Regions from separate parts of the Mesorhizobium sp. M0621 genome, predicted to be linked through region 1. Evidence: predicted binding sites of a transcription regulator. Region 1 holds the regulator's gene; the other holds the start of a gene.

Region 1 (10,809 bases):
TTTCCAGATGTCCTTCGCCGCGACCGCCGCACTCGTCGGCGCCTACGCCGGCTGGGCGGATCATCGTGCAGGAAAGGCGAGACCACCGCCGCCAAAGCGATCGCTGCCCAGTTTCCTGACGCGAAAATTCCTGCTGGCGGCGGGCGGCCTTTCCATGACTTCCATCATCGCCGGCGGCGCCACGGCGCTGTTTGCCATCTGGCATTTTCAGCGTGTGTCGCCGCTCAGCCTGTTCGCCAATCTGGCCATCATGCCCATCGTGACAGTCGTGATGTTTCTGGCCGTCGCCAGCGCGTTGCTGATGCCGTTCGGGTTGGACTGGCCGGCCCTCTACCTGATGGGCAAGGGACTGACGCTGATGATCGCCATATCGGGCTGGATCTCCGAGCGTTCGCCCGTCGATGCGGTTGGACTGATTTCTCAGCAGTCTGTCCTGCTGGTGGCGATTGCCCTGGTCATCGCGACGATGGCGACGACATGGCTGCGGCTCGCGGCTCTTCCCTTCGCGCTTGCCGGCCTGCTGACCGTCTCGGATACGCGCGCACCTGACGTGCTGATCTCGGAGGACGCAAGGCTGGTTGCGTTGCCGATCGGCGGTGGCGAACTTGCCGTCAGCCGCGCGCGCCCGAACGAATTCACCGTGGACAATTGGAAACGCGCGCTGACATCCGAAACCATCGTCATGCCGGAGGTGTTCAACGAAGGCGATGGCCAATTCGACGTCAGGGATGCCGCTGAAATGCCGCCGGGAGCGCCGTTCTATTGCACATCAGGCGTTTGTCTCGCCAGGCATCCGTCCGGTGCATTCATTGCCTATGTCGAGGATCGAAAGGACACCTGGAAAGCCTGCGGCTTCGCCGACCTGATCGTCATCAATGACGCGACGGCATATGACGCCTGTCACAACCCGCTGGTTCTCGTCATCACCAAGCGGCAACTGGCCCGCAAAGGCAGTGCTGCCGTCTTCTTCGATCGCCAATCGGCGACCACACCAGCGACAATCAGCTTCGCCGTGGACAGGCCATATCGACCCTGGCACGTACAACGCAAATTCTCGCGTGAGGCGAGGGGACTGCCGCCCTTCAAGAGACCCGAGAAGCCAGCGATTAAACCGCAGCCGCCTCAGTAGCGGCGGATCAGGCCAACGAGCTTGCCTTGCACCTTGACCCTGTCGGGCCCGAAAATCCGGGTCTCATAGGCCGGATTGGCTGCTTCGAGAGCAATCGAGGCGCCCTTGCGGCGGAACCGCTTCAGCGTCGCTTCCTCTTCATCCACCAGCGCCACGATGATCTCGCCGGGGCTGGCCGTATCGGCATTGCGGATGATGACGGTATCGCCGTCGAAGATGCCGGCCTCGATCATCGAGTCGCCCTTGACCTCCAGGGCATAGTGCTCGCCGCCCATGATCATGTCCGGCGGCACCGAGATCGAATGTGTCTGATGCTGGATGGCGTCGATCGGCACACCGGCGGCGATACGACCCATCACCGGGATCGACACGGCGGAGACCACGTCGTCGTCATTGCCGGCCGAAGGCATCCGCGAAGACGCCGGCTTGATCTGCCGGCCAAGGCCGCCCTGACCGAGACTGGTCTGACCAAGACTGCCCTGGATGACGCTTGGCGAGAACTTTTTCGCCGCGTTGAGGCCGGGCGCGATCGAGTCCGGCAACCGCAGCACTTCCAGCGCGCGTGCCCGGTTGGGCAGCCGGCGAATGAAGCCGCGCTCTTCCAGAGCCGTGATCAGTCGATGAATTCCGGATTTGGAGGCAAGGTCGAGCGCCTCCTTCATCTCGTCGAAGGATGGCGGAATGCCGCTTTCCTTCAGGCGTTCATGGATGAACATCAGCAGTTCGTGTTGCTTGCGTGTCAGCATGGCGGCCCCCAGGGTACCTAAAACCAGAATCAGAAAACAAACCCAGAACAAACACTATCTGTTCCAGTTGTGTTCCGCAACTGTTTAAAGTTTAATGAATTTATTAAGGGGATCGAAATTATTGGCAGCTCGCTGCCAGGCCTCGCCGACGGCTGCATCCCGTCGCAATGCGCTTGCCGGCATTGAAATTGTTATGGTTAATAGCCTGTGGCCCATCCCAAGCTCAGGCCTGGCATGAGTTGCGATAGGCCCTCGACGGTGGGCATTCCGGGCATTCGTTTGCCGTGAACGAAACGAAGCCAAAATGCCAACCTTGGTTAATAACTGCAATCAGCGCGGCCACCAGCGGCGAACTCATTTGCGAGCTGGAAATTCGTCCTCCGTCATCCGACCAAGGGGCAAGGCCGGCGACAACAGATCGTCGGGACGGCTGCGTCAGGTAACGGCCTCCTTGACGGCGAAACGCTGGTCCTTCCATGCACCCGTGCGCAGAATGTCTTCCAGCACCTCAACCGCCAGCCACACATCCTTGTAGCCGACATAGAGTGGCGTGAAGCCGAAACGGATGGTCGATGGCGCGCGGAAGTCACCGATCACCCCCCGCTCGATCAGCGCCCGCATGATTTGATAGCCATGATCGTGAAGGAACGACACCTGGCTGCCGCGCCTGGTCGCGTCGCGGGTGCTCTCCAGCGTGAGACCATAGGCGCCGCACTTCGCCTCGACGAGCTGGATGAACAGTTCGGTCAGCGCGACGCTCTTCTTTCGCAATGCCGCCATGTCGACGTCGTTCCAGATGGCAAGCGCACCTTTGAGCGCCCGCATCGACAGGACCGGCTGCGTGCCGCACAGAAAGCGGCGGATGCCGGTGCCGGCCACATAACCCCGTTCGAAGGCAAAGGGGCGTGCATGCCCCCACCAGCCGCTGAGTGGCTGGCTGATCTCGCCATGGTGGCGCTGGGCGGCATAGATGAAGGCCGGCGCGCCCGGACCGCCGTTGAGGTACTTGTAGGTGCAGCCGACAGCGAAATCGGCATTTGCGCGGTCGAGCTCGACCGGCAGAGCGCCCGCGGTGTGGCATAGATCCCAGACGATCAGCGCTCCGGCCGCATGAGCCTTGCGCGTCAGCGCCGCCATGTCGCGCAGTTCACCGGATTTGTAATTGACGTGGTTGACCAGCACCACCGCGACGCTTTCATCGATCAGTTCTTCAATGGTTGGTGCGTCGACGCCCGCGAGACGCAGCAAGGCGCCATCCCGGGTCGAGGCCACGCCTTCGGCGATGTACAGGTCGGTGGGAAAACTGTCACCCTCGGCGACGATGGCCAACCGGCCGGGCCGCATCTCCATCGCCGCATGCAACACCTTGTAGATGTTGGTCGATGTCGTGTCGCAGACGACGGTCTGGCCGGCCGCGGCTCCGATCAGGCGTCCAAGCTGATCACCGAGTTCGACCGGCATCTCGAACCATCCGGCCGTATTCCAGGCCCGGATGAGATCCTGGGCCCATTCCTTGGTCGCCGCCTGCTGCAGCTCGCCGAAAACGGCATGCGACGCTGCCCCGAGAGAATTGCCATCGAGATAGATCACCCCCTCCGGCAGAATGAAACGGTCGCGCATGGCACGCAGCGGATCCGTGGCATCCATCGCTTCGATCGCAGCGAGATCAGGAATTCCACACATGGTCGGTCAATCCTCGGTTGTTCGCGAAGGGTTTTCCGCCACAAGCGCGTCCCCTCGGTATGCCTGTTCTCATTTCGATGATGTCAGAGCCGGGTGCGGACGGTCCACAGCTCCGGAAACAGCACGACCTCAAGCATCTTCTTGAGATACGAGGCACCCGATGTACCGCCGGTGCCGCGTTTCAGGCCGATGATGCGTTCGACCGTGGTGACATGGTTGAAGCGCCAGCGGCGGAAATAATCCTCGAAGTCGACCAGTTTCTCGGCCAGCTCGTAGAACATCCAGTAGCGCTGCGGGTCGCGGTAAATGGTCTGCCAGGCGACCAGGACCTCTTCATTCTCGGTTCGTGTCCCACGCCAGTCCGTGCGCCTGGCGTCGGCACCGATGTCGAATCCGTTGCGCGCCAAAAGCAGTAGCGCCTCGTCGTAGAGCGACGGCTCTGCCAGGATCGCCTCCAGCTTTCCGCTGAGGTCCGGTCGGTGCTTGTGCGGCCCGAGCATGGCAAGGTTGCGGTTGCCTGCCATGAATTCGATGGCACGATACTGCCAGGACTGGAAACCCGAGGACTGCCCGAGCGCGTCGCGGAACTCGGTGTATTCGCTGGGCGTCATCGTCCGCAGCACGTCCCAGGCGTTGTTCAACTGCTCGAAGATGCGGGCGACGCGCGACAGCATCTTGAAGCTCGGCTCGAGGCGGTCGGCGCGGATCGAACGGATCGCGGCGCCGATCTCGTGCAGAGCGAGCTTCATCCAGAGTTCAGAGGTCTGGTGCTGGATGATGAACAGCATCTCGTCATGCGCCGACGACAGCGGCGTCTGGGCCTCCAGCACTTTCTCCAGGTGCAGATAGTCGCTGTAGGACATGCGCTCCTTGAACGACATCTGTGCGCCTTCGGACGCCGGATCGTAGGGCTCGCTCAATTGATTTTCTCCGTGCGCAGCCGGAAGCGCTGGATCTTGCCGGTCTGGGTCTTGGGCAGGGCGGCGATGAATTTCACCGATCGCGGGTATTTATAGGGTGCGATCGTTGCCTTGACATGGTCCTGCAGGCGCTTGGTGGTCAACGCGTCAGGCGCGACGCCCTGCACCAGCACAACATGCGCCTCGACGATCTGGCCGCGCCCGGCATCGTCCGCGCCGATCACCGCGCATTCGGCGACGTCCGGATGCGACAGCAGTGCCGCCTCGACCTCAGGCCCGGCGATGTTGTAGCCGGCGCTGACGATCATGTCGTCGGAGCGCGCGGCGAAATGAAAGAAGCCGTCTTCGTCCTGGGTGAAAGTGTCGCCGGTGAGGTTCCAGCCGTCGCGGACGTATTCCTTCTGCCTGTCATCGGCCATGTAGCGGCAGCCGGTCGGCCCGCGCACCGCCAGCCTGCCGGTCGCGCCGCGCGGCACCTCCCGCATCTCATCATCGACGATGCGCGCCTCGTAACCGCCCACCGGCTTGCCGGTCGACGCGGGCTTCATGTCGCCAAAACGGTTGGAGATGAAGATGTGCAGCATTTCGGTGGCGCCGATGCCGTCGAGAATCGGCTTGCCGGTTTTTTGCGTCCACTCCTCGAAAACCGGAGCGGGCAAGGTCTCGCCGGCCGAAACGGCGACGCGCAGCGATGACAGGTCGGCCCCTTCATCCATGGCCTTCAGCATGGCGCGGTAGGCGGTCGGCGCGGTGAAGGAGATGGTCGCCTTATAGGTCTCGATGATGTGGATCATGTTGGGCGGCGTCGCCTGTTCCAGCAGCGTCGCCGCCGCCCCGAAGCGGAGCGGGAAGATGGCGAGCCCGCCAAGGCCGAAGGTGAAGGCCAGCGGCGGCGAGCCGACGAAGATGTCGTCCGGCGTTACCCGGAGGATTTCGCGGGCGTAGGCGTCGGCGATGATCAGGAGATCACGGTGGAAATGCATCGTCGCCTTCGGCACGCCTGTCGTGCCCGAGGTGAAGCCGAGCAGCGCGACATCGTCGCGGCCGGTTTCGACGGCGGTGAAGGTAACCGGCTTGTCGAGAGCGACACGGTCGAGTTCGGCATCATGATTGGCGATGCCGTCGAAGCCGATGACCTGTTTGAGGAACGCGCTGTCCTTGGCGCAGGCGGTCATCTCGTCCATCAGCCTGGTGTCGCAGAGCGCGACGGTGATTTCCGCCTTGTCGACGATCTTGGCAAGCTCGCCGGCGCGCAGCATCGGCATGGTGTTGACGACCACGGCGCCGACCTTGGTGGCGGCCAGCCAGCAGGCGACCATGGCGGGGTTGTTGGCGGAGCGGATCAACACCCGGTTGCCCGGCTTGACGCCATAATTCTCGACCAGCGCGTGGGCCAGCCTGTTCGTCCAGTCGGACAGTTCCTTGTAGGTGCGGCGGCGGCCATTGCCGATCAGCGCGGTGTGGTCACCGAGGCCCTTCTCGACCAGCCGGTCGGTCAGTTCGACGCCGGCATTGAGACGTTCGGGATAGTGAAAGCCGTCGAGCAGGAAATCCGGCCATTGCTCCGGAGGTGGCAGGTGATCGCGTGTGAATGTGTCGATATGCGCTGAAGGCCCAAGCATGTCGCCGCTATCCCGTCTGCTGCCTGGCCAGTGCGCGAGGCGTCTGGCCGGTGTGGTGGAGAAGGTGTCCTACTTTTCCCGAGGAGGCTTCTGCCAGTCGCACCTTGCTCGACGTCGCCACTCGAAAGGGCTGATGTCTGCAGGTTTGGGGCAGCACAGCGGACCTCCCATTTTGTCGGCTGTTCGTCATAGCAGGATCGCACCAGTCGAAATTTGTTTCAAGCCTAAAATGTTTTGGCTCTGAAGCATTGACGCACGGCATTGCGCTGGCCATTGCTAGCTCAGAAGCGATGCCGTTTTTGGTGGAGGGCGCAGATGTTCGAACGTCACGTTGTCGATTGGGACGATGCCTATGCCAACGGCGCGAACATCGCCGGTAGCGACCGCTGGCCGGCCGCGTGGGCAGAGCCGGCGCAAGCATTTCGTGATGCGCTCTCGGCGGAGGGGCGGGCACAGTTCGACATCGCCTATGGTGACGGGCGGCGCAATCGGCTTGATCTTTTCCTTCCCACTGCCGCGCCCGAGGGGCTGGTGGTGGTCATCCATGGCGGTTACTGGCTGGAGACCGACAAGAGTTTGTGGTCGCATCTCGCCAATGGCGCGGTCAGCAGCGGTTTTGCCGTGGCGATGCCGTCCTACACGCTGTGCCCGGACATACGCATTGCAGGTATAGTCGGGGAAATCGGCGCGGCTATCGACAAGGCAGCGGCAATGATCGACGGGCCGCTGATGCTGACCGGACATTCGGCCGGCGGCCATCTCGCCACCCGAATGGTGACGATATCAACGCCTCTGGCGGCCGATGTGGCGCGGCGCATACGCCATGTCGTTTCGATTTCAGGCCTCCACGACCTGCGTCCGCTCATGCGCACCGGGATGAACAAGGCACTGGCAATCGACGAAGAGGAGGCGCTGGCTGAAAGCCCGGCGCTGCTGCGACCCATGGACGGCGCCCGCATCACCTGCTGGGCCGGTGGTGGCGAGCGCGCCGAGTTTCTTCGCCAGAACGCGCTGCTTGCCAACATTTGGACCGGCCTCGGTGCGGCGACCAGCACCGTCGTCGAGCCCGACCGGCATCATTTCAACATCGTCAACGGGCTTGCCGATCCGGCGCATCCGCTGACACGGGCCTTGATCTCGGAGCAACCAATTTAAATTTTCACAGCTTTATTAAAGGCTTGCCAGAACTTCTTCAGCGCAGCATCAGCACGCTGCAAGCATCGCCTGCGGCCGCAGCGGGGGCAAACGGCGCCCGCACGATCAACCCATTGGCGTCGGCCAGCATTCTCAGCATCGAGGAATCCTGGATGCCGAACGGCGTTGCCACCAGCGCGCCGTCATCTTCCCGGACCACGGCCCGCACATAATCCTGGCGCAGGTCATTGGCCGGCATTGCGGCGCCCAATCGCGCCGGTCGAATGTCCTGGCGATGATCGCGGCCGCCGAGCCGCGCCAGCAGCGGTTTGAGGAACAGCTGCGAGCAGACTAGGCTTGCCACCGGGTTGCCGGGCAGGCCGATGCATCTGATGTCGCCGAGGCGGCCGAACATCAGCGGCTTGCCGGGGCGCATGGCGATCTTCCAGAAGCCGAGCGTCATGCCTTCGCCGGTCAGCACGTCGTGGATCAGGTCGTGATCACCGACCGAGGCACCACCCAGCGTCACGATGACATCCGCGCCGGCAGTGACCGCTTGTCTGACCAGCGCGGCGATGGCTTCCTTGCGGTCGGCGGCTATGCCGAGATCGAGCGCGCGGGCGCCGACCGATTGCGCTGTCGCGGCAACGCCATAGGCATTGGACGAAATGATCTGGTCGGGCCCAAGTTCGCTGCCGGGCGGCAACAATTCGTCGCCGGTGGCGATGATGGCGACCAGCGGCCGTTTCACCACGGCGACCCGTGGGTGGTTCGCCGATGCCGCCAGCGACAGGGCCGCCGGGTCGAGCACCCGGCCTTTTTCCAGCAACACGTCGCCTTTTGAAAAATCGAGCCCGACGCGGCGAATGTTACGTCCTTCAGCGGTGGGTTCGATCACTTCGACGTCGCCACCGCCGAGATTCCGGACATTCTCCTGGATGACGATGGTGTCGGCGCCTTCGGGCAAGGGCGCGCCGGTGAAGATGCGCACCGCCTGGGCCTTGCCGACCGTGCCATCAAAGCCACGCCCGGCCGGTGCCATGCCGATCACCGAAAGTCTCGACGGCACCGACGCCACATCGGCGGCGCGCGCCGCGTAGCCATCCATGGCGGAAGCGTTGAAGGGCGGTTGGGTGCGAAGTGCCACGACCGGTTCCGCCAGCACGCGATCCACCGCCTCGAAGAGGGGGACGCTTTCGCCGGCCAAAGGTGCCGCACCCTCGAGCAGGCGCTCGAGCGCTTCGGCGATTGGAACCAGCGCCATCAGGCGCCTGCCTTGTACGCGCCCGACTTGCCGCCGGTCTTTTCGACCAGCCGAATGCCGGAGATGACCATGGCGCGGTCCACCGCCTTGGCCATATCGTAGATGGTCAGGCAGGCGACCGAAGCGGCGGTCAGCGCTTCCATCTCCACGCCTGTCTTGCCGGTGACGCGCGCCAGTGCCGTGACCTTCAGGCCGGGCAGAACATGGTCCGGCTCGATGTCGACGGAAACCTTGGTCAGAAGCAGCGGATGGCAGAGCGGGATCAGGTCATGCGTCTTCTTCGCCGCCATGATGCCGGCGATGCGCGCGGTGCCGAGCACGTCGCCCTTCTTGGCGTTGCCGGCGAGGATCATTTTCAAGGTCTCGGGCCTCATCGCGACAAAGCCCTCGGCGATCGCCGTGCGCGTCGTCTCCGCCTTGTCGCCGACATCGACCATATTGGCCTCGCCCTGCGCGCCGAGATGGGTGAGGGCGGCCGCCATCGTCAGATCGCCTCGGCCCAAGCCTTGCCTGTCAGCAGCAGGCGGGTCGCCGTGGTGACGTCCTGTTGCCGCATCAGGCTCTCGCCGACCAGAAAGGTGCCGATGTCGCTCTTTTGCAGCCTGAGGCAATCGTCATGTGAGAAAATACCGCTTTCGCTTATCAGCAAGCGGTCGGCCGGCACCATCGTCGCCAGCCGCACAGAGGTGTCGAGGCTGGTCTCGAATGTGCGCAGATTGCGGTTGTTGATACCGATCAGCCGCGACGACAGCTTCAGTGCGCGCTGCGTCTCGGCCTCGTCATGCACTTCGACCAGCGCATCCATGCCGAGTTCGAACGCCGTCGATTCGAGGTCGCTGGCCAAGGCGTCGTCGACGCTGGCCATGATGATCAGGATGGCATCCGCGCCCCAGGCGCGGGCTTCGTAGACCTGATACGGATCGAACAGGAAATCCTTGCGCAGCGCGGGCAGGGCGACGGCGGCTCGCGCCCTGGTGAGAAATTCCGGCGCGCCCTGGAAAGACGGCGCATCGGTCAGTACCGAAAGACAGGCGGCACCGCCTTTCGCATAGGCCTGTGCCAGCGCTGGCGGGTCGAAATCGGCGCGGATCAGGCCCTTGGATGGGCTCGCTTTCTTGATCTCGGCGATCAGTGCAAAAGCGCCGGATTTGCGCTTCGCTTCGAGCGCGGCAAGAAAGCCGCGCGGTGCATCGGCATCCTTCGCTCGCGCCTTGATCTCGGCGAGCGGCACGCGTGCCTTTGCCGCAGCGATCTCGTCGCGCTTGTAGGCCTCGATCTTGCGAAGAATGTCAGACACGTTCTATCCGTTCGAAATCTCGACCAGCCTGTCGAGCACCTGCAGCGCCCGGCCGCTGTCGATGGCTTGCGCCGCCGTCACGATGCCGTCGCCAAGCGTCGTCGCCTTGCCCGCCACCACCAGCCCGGCACCGGCATTCATCAGCACTGTGTCGCGATAGGCACCGGCAGCCCCGCCCAACATATCGCGCAATGCCTTGGCGTTGTAGTCCGCGTCGCCGCCGCGCAATTCATCCTTGCTGTGGCGCGCCAACCCAACCGCTTCAGGCGTCAGCGTGAAGCTGCGTATCTCGCCGCCGATCAGTTCGGCGACCTGCGTCTCGCCGGTGGTGGTGATCTCGTCATAGCCGTCGCCATGGGCAACCCAGGCATGCTCGGCGCCCAGCGCCTTCAGCGTCTCGGCCACCGGCAGGATCCATTCCGGCAGGAACACACCGACCATCTGCCGCTTGACGCCGGCCGGATTGGAGAGGGGCCCGAGCAGGTTGAAGATGGTGCGGGTGCCGAGTTCGACGCGGGTCGGACCGACATGCTTCATCGCCGGATGGTGCGCTGGCGCGAACATGAAGCCGACGCCCGCCTCGTGGATGCAACGACCGATAAACTCGGGCGAGATGTCGATCTTGACGCCGAGTGCAACCAGCACGTCGGCCGCCCCTGTCAGCGATGACAGGCCGCGATTGCCGTGTTTGGCGACCGGCACACCGCTGCCGGCAATGACAAAGGCCGACGCCGTCGAAATGTTGACGCTGTGGGAATTGTCGCCGCCCGTGCCGACGATATCGATGGCGCCGTCCGGCGCGTCGACGCGCAGCATCTTGGCGCGCATGGTGGCGACGGCGCCGGAAATCTCGCTCACCGTCTCGCCGCGTACGCGCAGCGCCATCAGGAAGCCGCCGATCTGGCCGGGCGTTGCGTCACCCGACATGATGATGTCGAAGGCCTCGCGCGCTTCCTCGAAGGAAAGCGCGCTTCCAGTCGCGACCTTGGCGATATGGGTTTTCAGCGCGCTCAT
Region 2 (10,809 bases), on a different contig from region 1:
GCGCGCGGCGGCTGGGTGTAGACGGCGGCGATATCATGTCCGGCCTCGGCGATCGCGCGCAACGTCGGCACCGAAAACTCCGGCGTGCCCATGAAGATGACGCGAAGGGGCATTTTTCTTTCGATATCCTGTCTTCTGCTCGCGCCGTGAGCCGGCTCAGGCATCCGCTTCAAACGGGTTTATGACCTTCAGGTCAAGGCCGTCGAAGTCGCGGGCGACCACGGTCGCGTTTCCCTTCCGCTTCGATTTTGTCCATGATCTCGGCGTATTCATCGCCAATTGCGCTTTCAGCGACGAAAGCCGAGCGAATTGCGTCCCATGCCGAGAGGCTCGGCTCCTGCTGAGCCCGCCGTTCTGCAGCCATGCCTTTGCGCAAAAGATCGATGGCCTTGTCCGACAGGCTCTGGCCGACCTTGTGTGCCGCCAGTTCGATTTCGCGTTTCAAAGGCTCGGGAATGTCTCTGATCAGGATGTCGGCCATTGGCATCTCCATTTGGTGCTGTGCCGCCGACATCAGGCCTGGAGTGGACTCCAGCCCTATCCCACCAGCTTGCCCGGCGCCTTGTCCTTGGCGAGCTTCTTGAATTTCTTCACCACCATGTCGCGCTTCAGCTTCGAGATGTGGTCGATGAACAAGACACCGTTGAGGTGATCGATCTCGTGCTGCAGGCAGGTCGCCATCAGGCCCTCGGCCTCCAGCTCCTGCAACTTGCCGTCACGGTCGAGATATTTGACCCGCACGGAGGCCGGGCGTTCGACCTCGGCGTAGTAATCCGGGATCGACAGGCAGCCTTCCTCGTAGACGGAACGCGCGTCGGCGCTCTCCAGGATTTCCGGATTGATGAAGACGTGCGGCGCCGGCGTCTCGTCTTCCTTGGCCAGATCGATCACCAGTATGCGCAGCGGCTCGCCGATCTGGATTGCCGCCAGGCCGATGCCTGGCGCGTCGTACATGGTCGCCAGCATGTCGTCGGCTAATTTGCGCAAGGGCGCGTCGACACGCTCCACGGGCTTCGAAACCTGGCGCAGGATGGGGTCGGGAAGAATGATGAGCGGCTTGATCGGCATGGCGTTCCACCTAAGACCTCCAGCGAAAAGCGTCAACCGGTGGGCTTGAGGCTCGTTCACGTTTTGATCTGTGCTATCAGGGCGAATCGTCTATGCTGTCCACATGAATGATCTGAGCACCATCCTTTCGGAACCTGTCGCCCGGCTTGGCGCCACCACGATCACGCTCGGCCATGCGCTGGCCTTCGCCGCCTTGCTGTTTCTCGGCCTGTTCGTGGCGCTCGTCATAGCGCTGTGGCGGTCGGCCAAGGCGCGCGCAGTCGCCGCCGCCGAAGCCGCCGACCATGCCCGCGATGCCGAGACGAGGATGGCCGGCATATTGCAAAGCCAGGCCGAGATGCAGGGCCGCATGGGCGCCATCGCCGAAGTGTTCGGAGCACGGCAAGCGGAGCTGACGCTGTCGATCGGCCAGCGTCTCGACGCCATGACCGGCCGCCTCGGCCAGACCATGACCGAGCAGACCAAATCCACGCATGAGAGCCTGGCCAAATTGCAGGAGCGGCTGGCGATCATCGATGTCGCGCAGGGCAACATCCAGTCGCTCGCCGGCCAAGTCGTGCAGTTGCAGGCGATCCTCTCCAACAAGCAGACGCGCGGCGCCTTCGGCCAGTCGCGCATGGAGGCGATCGTCGCCGACGGCCTGCCGCACGGCGCCTATGAATTCCAGGCGACGCTGTCGAACGGCAGCCGGCCCGACTGCCTGGTGAAGATGCCGAACGGCGCGCCGTCGCTTGCCATCGACGCCAAGTTTCCGCTCGAAGCCTGGAACGCCATCCGCGCCGCCGACGGCGCCGACCTGCAGAAGGTCGCCTCGCAGGCCTTTCGCCGCGACATCGAGATCCATGTCCGCGACATATCGGAAAAATATCTGATCCAGGGCGAGACGCAGGACACTGCCTTCATGTTCGTGCCGTCGGAATCGGTGTTCGCCGAGATCCATGAGAATTTCGAGGCGATCGTCCACAAGGCGCACCGCGCCCGTATCGTCATCGTCTCGCCGTCGCTGCTGATGCTGTCGATCCAGGTCATCCAGGCGATCCTCAAGGATGCCCGCATGCGCGAACAGGCGCATTTGATCCAGGGCGAGGTCATCCGGTTGATGGAAGATGTTGCGCGTGTCGACGAGCGGGTGCGCAAGCTGCAGGTCCATTTCGGCCAGTCGGCCAAGGACATCGACGACATCCTGGTTTCGACGTCGAAGGTTACCAAGCGCGGCCAGAAGATCGAGGCGCTGGAATTCGGCGCGCAGCCCGACGGCGATGCCGCGGCGGACGCAGCGTCACGGGCTCCTGCTGCGAAGGTCGACGCGGGTGCACGCGTTGCTGATTCGAAAACCGGACAACTCAGGCTAAGGGTCGTCGAAGGCGACGACTGAACAGCACTACTGCTCCTCTATGGTGGTCATGCCCTTAAATTCAGGCAACCAGTGCAGCGCCGAGCGGTGCCATTTCTGCTGTGTCGGAATCAAATCCTCACGTTGCCGCGCGGTCCCTACTCGAATTCCATAGACCTTGGGACCATCTCCGACCGACGTGGCGTAAAGGTGCGAACCGCAGTCGGCGCAAAAGGCCTGGGCGCGCTTGGCGCCGCTCGCCACGGTCTTGATGTAGATTTTCGGCGTACCCTTGGTGATCCGGTAGTTGCTTTCGGGCGCCGGAACCGTCACGCGAAAAGCCGTGCCGGTCAGTTGCTGGCAGTCCGTGCAGTGGCAGATGTTCGTCTTTTCAGGATCAACCTCCGCCTCGTAGGTGATGGCGCCACAATGGCAGCCTCCGTCGATTTTCATCTTCGTTCCTCCAAAGTCCCTTTAATCCTAGCGGGGCAAGACCGTGAGGCAATGGCGAAGCGCTAGTCCAGTGCCGGATCGGATGGGGAGTCGATCAGCTTGCGCCGCTTCTCCCAGGTGCCGGTGGTCTGCGGCTTGACGAACAGCCGCGTGATCTCCGGCATCTCACTCTTCAGCTTCGCTTCCAGTCGCTCCACACAAGCTTCGATCTCCGGCGCCGTCAGATGATCCTCGAACTCGATGCTCAGGCCGGCGACGATCTCTGCCGGCCCCATATGGACAGTCAGAACGCCGTTCGCCCGTTGCACCGCCGGATCCTGCTGGGCGATCGCCAACACCTGTCTCTGCACCTCGGGCGAGGCCGGCTCGCCGATCAGCAAGCCCTTGCTTTCGCGGGCCAGGAAAATCGCCGTCGTGCCAAGGATCAGCCCGATGCCGATCGAGGCGGCGCCATCGAGTTCCGGCATTTCCAGCAGTTCCGCCGCCAGGATCCCGGCGAAGGCGACAATCAGGCCGAGAAGCGCCGCACTGTCCTCGAACAGCACGGTGTAGACGCTCGGATCCTTGCTCGACTGCACGGCCCGCAGCCAGCCTTCGTTGCCCTTCTGCTTGCGGAACTCCTTCAGCGCCACCAGCCAGGAGCTGCCTTCGAACAAGAAGGAAAGGCCCAGGACGATATAGTTCACCTTGACGTTGGCGACCGGTTCCGGCGCCATGATGTGGATCACGCCCTCGTAGAACGATACCCCGGCGCCCACGGCAAAGACCAGAAGTGCGACGATGAAGCTCCAGAAATACAGTTCGCGGCCGTGACCAAGCGGATGCGTGCGGTCGGCCGGTCGGGCGGCGCGATGCATGCCGTAGAGCAGCAGACTGCCATTGCCGGTATCGACCAGCGAGTGCACGCCTTCCGACAGCATCGCCGAGCTGCCGGTGAAGAAGGCAGCCGCGAACTTGGTCAGCGCGATGGCGAGATTGCCGGCCAGTGCCGCGTAGATGACCCTTTTTGAGCCGCCATGCCCGGCCATGGTGTGTTGTCCCCGTTCGACGCGCACCCAGTCTAACGGCCAGACCGCCGAAGCTCCACAGGCAACGCGCGAGTAGCCCGGTCGTTCAAGACGGTGGTTGCTAAAGAGGTCAAGGACTGGTCGGCGAGACGGTGATTATTCGACGATCTCTTCGGTCCACACCTTGAAGCCGGCAAGCGTCCCCGGCCCGAAAATATGGGTCAGCGGCACATCGGCGGCGTCACGGCCGGAGGCGATCAGGATGCGGCCGATGCGCGGCGCATTGTTGCGCGGGTCGAAGACGTGCCAGCGGCCGCCGAGATAGACCTCCATCCAGGCGCAGAAATCCATGCTCGCCCAAGGCTTTGGCATACCGATGTCGCTGATGTAGCCGGTGCAGTAGCGCGTCGGGATGTTGAGTGCCCGACAGAAGGCGACGGCGAGATGCGCGTAGTCGCGGCACACGCCGCTCTGTTCGCGATAGGCCTCGGCAGCGGTGCGTGTCGGCCGCGCATGGCCGTAGTTGAAGACGATATGATTATGGACGAAGTCGCAGACCGCCTGCACGCGTGGAATGCCAAGCGGCGTGTTGCCGAACAGCCGCCACGCCTCAGCAGCCAGAAGGTCGCTCTCGCAAAACCGGCTGGGCAGCAGGAACAGCAGCGTATCCGCCGGCAGGTCGCGCACCTCGTGCTGCCAGGCCATCAGGTCGCCCATCTCGAAGGTGCCGGGATCGCGGATCACTGCATCCGTGCCGAAGGTGAACCGCCCGGGCGGGGCGACGAACCGGTTGCACCAGTTGCCAAAACTGTCGCGATAGCTCTCGATCGGCACCGGCGGATTGGAGATCAGGAAATCCGGCCGCTCGAGATCGGAGGCGCGGGAATAGTGGACGTTCAGCATCGCTATGAGCGGCGTTTCCTGAGGAAAGTCGAAGCTCATCTCGCAGCCGATGTGGATTCGCATTGTCGTCCTGGCGGCCTGCCTGACAATCACCCGGCGACGGCACGGGTTGATGCTGCAGTGCGAAAATGACCATGGCACGGACCGCCAGGGTTTACGAGCAAATTGGAGCAATTCCAGGAAAAGTGTGAAGCGGTTTTCCCGGGAACACGCATAACGTTTTCCCTTGGGAATTGCGTCAAAACAAAGAGTTAGAGCAATACATCGTTTCCACGAAACGGTGAATGCTCTAGAAACCGGTTGAAAGCGATACGCTGACGGCGGCAGCAGTCGCTAACCCCTTGCAGTCGGGCGGTTCTCTTGTTTCACTTCGCTTCCCGCAATCGGAGGAACGAATCATGGCTAAAGGTGCGATGAAGGCAGGCAAGGAAGCCCGCAAACCGAAGAAGGACGCCAAGAAGCCCGCCCCGGCTCCGGCCCTGAAGGCGCCGCCGGTCAAGGCGATGAAGCTCAAGGACAAGTAAGTCCAGCCAATCCGCTTTGGAATGGGGATTGCGACCGGCAACGCTGTTGCCGGTCGTTGTTGATCGAGCGCCCGAAATTCCTATATTGGCACGGCGGGGACGACCTCGCGCTTTCCCCGAAATCCGGTCGGGACGACCCGCCATTGTTTGATAGAGCATAGGACTCCGAAAACCACTTTTCGGTCCGATGCTCCGATGGAGCGTTGTCGATGTCTTGGATTCTTCTCTTTTTTGCCGGCCTGTTCGAGATCGGCTGGGCAATCGGCCTCAAATACACCGACGGTTTCTCGAAGCTGGTGCCGACCGTGCTGACCGTCGCCTCGATGATCGTCAGCCTGACCCTGCTCGGTCTTGCGCTGAAGGCGCTGCCCGTCGGCACCGCCTATGCGGTGTGGACGGGGATCGGCACCGTCGGTACGGCATTGCTCGGCATCTGGCTGCTCGGCGAACCGGCCACCGCGATCAGGCTGGCCTGCATCGCGCTTATCGTCTGCGGCATCATGGGATTGAAGTTCGCCGCCTGACCATAGCGGCAGACAAACACGTTCAGGGCCGCTGCGAGGCGACCCTGGTTCTCGAAGCACATTGCTTCGTAGCTAGAGGCTAGCGGGCGGAGAAGCCCGGAGGCGTTCTGCCGGTGCGCTGCTTGCGCGCCGCATAACGCGCGTCGCGCTTGGCCTTGCGTTCGGCTTCGTCGGCCAGAAAACGGGCGATGCGCTCGTTCTCTTCGGATTCCCGAATCTTGGCCTCAGCCTGTGCAGCTTCCTCGGCGGCGATACGTGCCGCCTCGGCTGCTGCCTCGCGCTCGGCCCTCTCGACCGCTTCGCGTGCCAGCTTTTCCTGCTTCAGCCGGGCCTTTTCAGCTTCGCGGATTTCGCGAGCCGCGAGGATCGCCTTGCGTTCGGCCTGCCGCGCCAGCACTGCGGGATCATCCGCCGCCGGCTTTGCCTTGAAGCGCTCGAGAAGCGCCTTCTTTGCCTCGTTTGCGGCGTTGCGCCGCTCGAAAACGTCTTTTTCCCTGTAGATAGCCAAGTCCACTTCCCTGAAGTCAATTCGCGACGCTTACATACGCGCGAAAACCGAGAGTTCAAGCGCCAAAACGGCATGGCAGCCATGAAATTATTGGCTGTTGCAGTCGGGAGACGCCTTTGGAGCAGTTCCAGGAAAAGTGTGAAGAGGTTTTCCGTCCGGAATTGCGACGAATAGGTAGAGCCGAAACCGACATGCACTGTTCACCGTCCGCCCCCCTGGCGGCGAGGCGGGGCGCTCGCTACGTCTAGAGACAAAACCCAACACCAGGATGACATTCGAATGGAACTCGGTCTCTATACTTTCGCCGACGTCAGCCCGCAGCCGGGCCCTGGCGCCATCGGTCCGCATGAGCGGCTGCGCAACCTGATCGAGGAGGTCGAACTGGCCGATCAGGTCGGCCTCGACGTCTTCGGCCTTGGCGAACATCACCGGCCGGATTATGCCGCCTCCGCGCCGGTCGTGGCCTTGGCCGCGGCCGGCGAGCGCTCGAAGCGCATCAAGCTGACCAGCGCGGTCACCGTCCTGTCTTCCGATGATCCGGTGCGTGTCTTCCAGCAATTCGCCACGCTCGACCTCCTGTCGGGCGGCCGCGCCGAGATCATGGCCGGGCGCGGCTCGTTCATCGAATCCTTCCCGCTGTTCGGCTACAACCTCGAGGACTATGACGAGCTGTTCGCCGAAAAGCTCGACCTGCTGCTTGCCATCCGCGATAGCGTGAAGGTCACCTGGTCCGGCAATCTGCGCGCATCGATCAACGATCGCGGCGTTTATCCCCGGCCTTTCCAGGACAGGCTGCCGGTGTGGATTGCGATTGGCGGGACGCCACAGTCTGCCGCCCGCGCGGGCGCACTCGGCCTGCCGCTGGCGCTCGCCATCATTGGCGGCGAGCCGGCGCGTTTCGCGCCGCTGTTCGATCTTTACCGCGAGGCCGCCAAGCGCGCCGGCAGCGATCCGGCGGGCCTTGCCACAAGCATCAACGTGCACGGCTTCATCGCCGAGACGACCGAGCAGGCAGCCGACGACTTCTACGGTCCGCAGGCGGAGGTGATGAACCGCATCGGCCGCGAGCGCGGCTGGGGTCCGACATCGCGGGCGCATTTCGACCAGTCGCGTGGTCCCAATGGCGCACTGTTCGTCGGCAACCCCGAGCAGGTGGCCGAAAAGATCGTCGCCCAGCACAAGATCTTCGGCAACGACCGCTTCCTGCTGCAGATGGCGATCGGCACCATGCCGCATGCCAAGATCATGAAGGCGATCGAACTCTACGGCACCAGGGTGGCGCCGATCGTGCGCAAGGAAACGGCAAAATCCGCGCCGGCGCTGGCAGCGCCCGTTGCGTGAAGCCAATCGCAAGGCCCACATTCCAGGCCTTGCCTGCAATGCCGGCTAACGGAACCTTGAGCCTGCGGAGACGTTTCGTCAGCGGGATGCACCAATTGCGGTGCACCGCTGAGGGATCGTTATGAAAGCCGAACCCGCCGCTCTGGGCGCAGGTGTTGCCGATGAGCCGGATTCGCGGGTCGCGGCTCGTGCCGACACGCGTCTGATGCGTTCGCTCCTCGTCGGCATCTTCCTGTTCATGGCCGTCTATGCGCTTTACTTCGCCCGCGCCTTCTTCATGCCGGTCATCCTGGCTTTCCTGCTGACGCTGACGCTGACGCCGATCGTCCGGCTGCTGCGCAAGCGCGGCATCCCCGAAGTGGTTTCGGCAACCGTGCTGGTGCTGCTGTCGCTTTTCGTTTTCGCCAGTGCCGGCTATTTGCTCAGCGGTCCGGTCATCGAACTCATCAACAACACCTCGTCGATAGGCCAGCGACTCACCGAACGGCTGGCGCAATTACGGCGTCCGCTCGAGAAGATCATGCAGATTTCGCATCAGATCGAACAGCTGACCGAGACCTCGCAGGAGCCGGGCATCCAGAAGGTTGCGGTGGCGCAGTCCGGCATTCTGTCGGCAGCGGCCAGCAACATCCTGTCGGCGGGAACAAGCCTCACCATAATCTTCGTGCTGTCGCTGTTTCTGCTCGCCTCCGGCACGATGTTCTATGAAAAGATCGTCCAGTCCTTCACCCGTCTCAGCGAAAAGAAGCGGGCGCTGCGCGTCGTCTATGACGTTGAACGGGAAATCTCGCACTATCTGCTCACCGTCACCATCATCAATGCCGGACTCGGCGCCGTCATCGGCCTTGGCCTGTGGGCACTCGGCGTGCCCAACCCGCAAGTCTGGGGCATCACTGCCGCCATGCTCAACTTCCTGCCCTATGTCGGCGCGCTGTTGACCATCATACTTGTCACGATCATGTCGCTGATCAGCTTCGACACCATCTCCTACGCGCTGCTGGCTCCGGCCTTCGTGTTGTTGTGCGATATCGTCGAAGGCCAGTTCGTGACCCCGACGGTGGTCGGCCGCCGCCTCGAGATCAATGCCGTGGCGATCCTCATCGCCATCGCCTTCTGGTCGTGGCTTTGGGGCTTCGTCGGAGCCTTGATGGCGGTGCCGCTGCTGGTCGTCATCAAAGTGTTCTGCGATCATTTCGACGGGCTGAGCCATGTCGGCAATTTTCTCGCCGCACAGCACACGGCTGTCATCGAGGACGAGGACGTCGCCGACACCGAAGCTGCAAAAGGCTGATCAATATTTTTGAATTTGCAGGTCGCAGGGCGCATCCTACATGCGGTCCTGACACAGGATACCGTTCATGACCGACCTTTCCGTTCTCGACCTGTCGCCGATCATCGAAGGCAGCGATGCCTCGCAGTCGCTGGCCAATTCGCTCGATCTTGCCCGTCATGCCGAGCGGCTGGGCTACAAGCGCTTCTGGCTGGCCGAGCATCACAACATGCCGGGCATCGCCAGCGCCGCCACCGCGGTCGTCATCGCCCATGTCGCCGGCGGCACCAAGACCATTCGCGTCGGTGCCGGCGGCATCATGCTGCCCAACCATTCGCCCTTGGTGATTGCCGAGCAGTTCGGCACGCTGGCCGCCTTGCATCCGGGCCGCATCGATCTCGGCATCGGTCGGGCGCCCGGCACCGACATGGGCACGGCCCGCGCATTGCGCCGCAACCTCGAGGCCGGGGTCGATAATTTTCCGCAGGATGTCGTCGAGTTGATGGGCTATTTCCTGCCGGCCGAGGAAGGCCAGCGCATCCGCGCCGTGCCGGGCGAGGGTCAGAACGTGCCGGTCTGGATCCTCGGCTCCAGTCTCTACGGCGCGCAGCTCGCCGCCATGCTCGGCCTGCCCTACGCCTTCGCCTCGCATTTCGCGCCGGCGGAGCTTGACCACGCGCTGGATGTCTATCGTTCGCGCTTCCAGCCGTCGGAGCAGCTCGACAAACCGCATGTCATGCTCGGCCTCAACGTCTTTGCCGCGCCCACCGACGCCGAGGCACGTTTGTTGTTCACCTCGTTGCAACAGGCTTTCGTCAATCTGCGCACCGGTCGGGCCGGCCGGCTGCCGCCACCTGTCGAGAACTATGACCGCGATCTCGATCCGATGGCCAAGACCATGCTCGGCCAGGCATTGTCCTGTGCCGTCGTCGGCTCCCCGGAAACGGTCAGGCAAGGCATCGACGCCTTCGTGCGCCGCACCGGCGCCGACGAGCTGATGGTCACCGCGCAGATATCAGACCATGCGGCGCGGGTGCGGTCGTTCGAGATCCTGGCCGAGGCCCATAAATCACTGTCGCAAGCGGCTTGACAATTTTCTGGATCGCCAAGCGAAGTGCGAAGCCCCGAACTTCGTGGCCTACCTGCGCCATGTCTTCCAGGTTACCGGTTTAGAGACTCGCCAGGCCGTACCGATCAACCCGTTCAAGACCCCATCCCGCAGGAGTGAATCATGCAAGCCGTACAGCGCCAGATTGCTGAACAGCTCAAGGTCCAGCCACCGTTCGCCGACCAGGCTGCCCTCGAAGCCGAAGTGGCGCGGCGGATCGCCTTTATCCAGGATTGCCTGCTGAACTCCGGGCTCAAGACCCTGGTGCTGGGCATCAGCGGCGGCGTCGACTCGCTGACCGCCGGCCTGCTGGCCCAGCGCGCCATGCGTGAGCTGCGCGAACGCACCGGCAACCTCGACCACCGCTTTATTGCGGTGCGCCTGCCGTACGAAACCCAGTTGGACGAACACGAAGCGCAGGCTTCGGTGGACTTTATCGCCCCCGACGAGCGCCACACGGTGAACATCGGCCCGGCGGTCAAATCCCTGGCCGGGGAAGTCGCGGCCTTCGAAGGCAAGGCCGCGGTGTCGCGGGACTTCGTCCTCGGCAATACCAAGGCGCGCATGCGCATGGTCGCGCAATACACCATCGCCGGGGCAGCCCATGGCCTGGTGATCGGCACCGACCACGCGGCGGAAGCGGTAATGGGTTTCTTCACCAAGTTCGGGGACGGCGCCTGCGACCTGGCGCCGTTGAGCGGGCTGGTGAAGAACCAGGTCCGGGCCATCGCCCGGCACTTCGGCGCGCCGGAGTTCCTGATAGAAAAAAT

What was found. Region 1 encodes LexA, which represses DNA repair genes until DNA is damaged. Its sites were predicted from a motif close to TGTTCNNNNTGTGTTCNG; they were not measured.
Region 2: the regulator LexA is predicted to act here: its motif matches at 1,122-1,139, upstream of NKI38_RS14795 (DNA recombination protein RmuC).

What each region holds. Positions count from the first base shown of each region.
Region 1 covers NZ_JAMYQF010000042.1:14,829-25,637, forward strand. Annotated here, with positions in the region: gene NKI38_RS24040 (ComEC/Rec2 family competence protein) at 1-1,129, shown strand, start outside; gene lexA (transcriptional repressor LexA) at 1,123-1,875, opposite strand; gene kynU (kynureninase) at 2,311-3,558, opposite strand; gene kynA (tryptophan 2,3-dioxygenase) at 3,642-4,478, opposite strand; gene NKI38_RS24060 (AMP-binding protein) at 4,475-6,100, opposite strand; gene NKI38_RS24065 (hormone-sensitive lipase) at 6,416-7,255, shown strand; gene NKI38_RS24070 (molybdopterin molybdotransferase MoeA) at 7,293-8,498, opposite strand; gene moaC (cyclic pyranopterin monophosphate synthase MoaC) at 8,498-8,980, opposite strand; gene trpC (indole-3-glycerol phosphate synthase TrpC) at 8,983-9,795, opposite strand; gene trpD (anthranilate phosphoribosyltransferase) at 9,799-10,809, opposite strand; gene NKI38_RS24090 (SurA N-terminal domain-containing protein) at 10,806-10,809, opposite strand, start outside.
Region 2 covers NZ_JAMYQF010000018.1:8,779-19,587, forward strand. Annotated here, with positions in the region: gene fmt (methionyl-tRNA formyltransferase) at 1-113, opposite strand, end outside; gene NKI38_RS14785 (plasmid stabilization protein) at 194-481, opposite strand; gene def (peptide deformylase) at 538-1,068, opposite strand; gene NKI38_RS14795 (DNA recombination protein RmuC) at 1,172-2,443, shown strand; gene NKI38_RS14800 (GFA family protein) at 2,450-2,854, opposite strand; gene NKI38_RS14805 (cation diffusion facilitator family transporter) at 2,917-3,882, opposite strand; gene NKI38_RS14810 (transglutaminase-like domain-containing protein) at 4,018-4,827, opposite strand; gene NKI38_RS14815 (hypothetical protein) at 5,163-5,288, shown strand; gene sugE (quaternary ammonium compound efflux SMR transporter SugE) at 5,498-5,812, shown strand; gene NKI38_RS14825 (DUF6481 family protein) at 5,892-6,320, opposite strand; gene NKI38_RS14830 (LLM class flavin-dependent oxidoreductase) at 6,600-7,661, shown strand; gene NKI38_RS14835 (AI-2E family transporter) at 7,783-8,952, shown strand; gene NKI38_RS14840 (LLM class flavin-dependent oxidoreductase) at 9,020-10,021, shown strand; gene nadE (NAD(+) synthase) at 10,163-10,809, shown strand, end outside.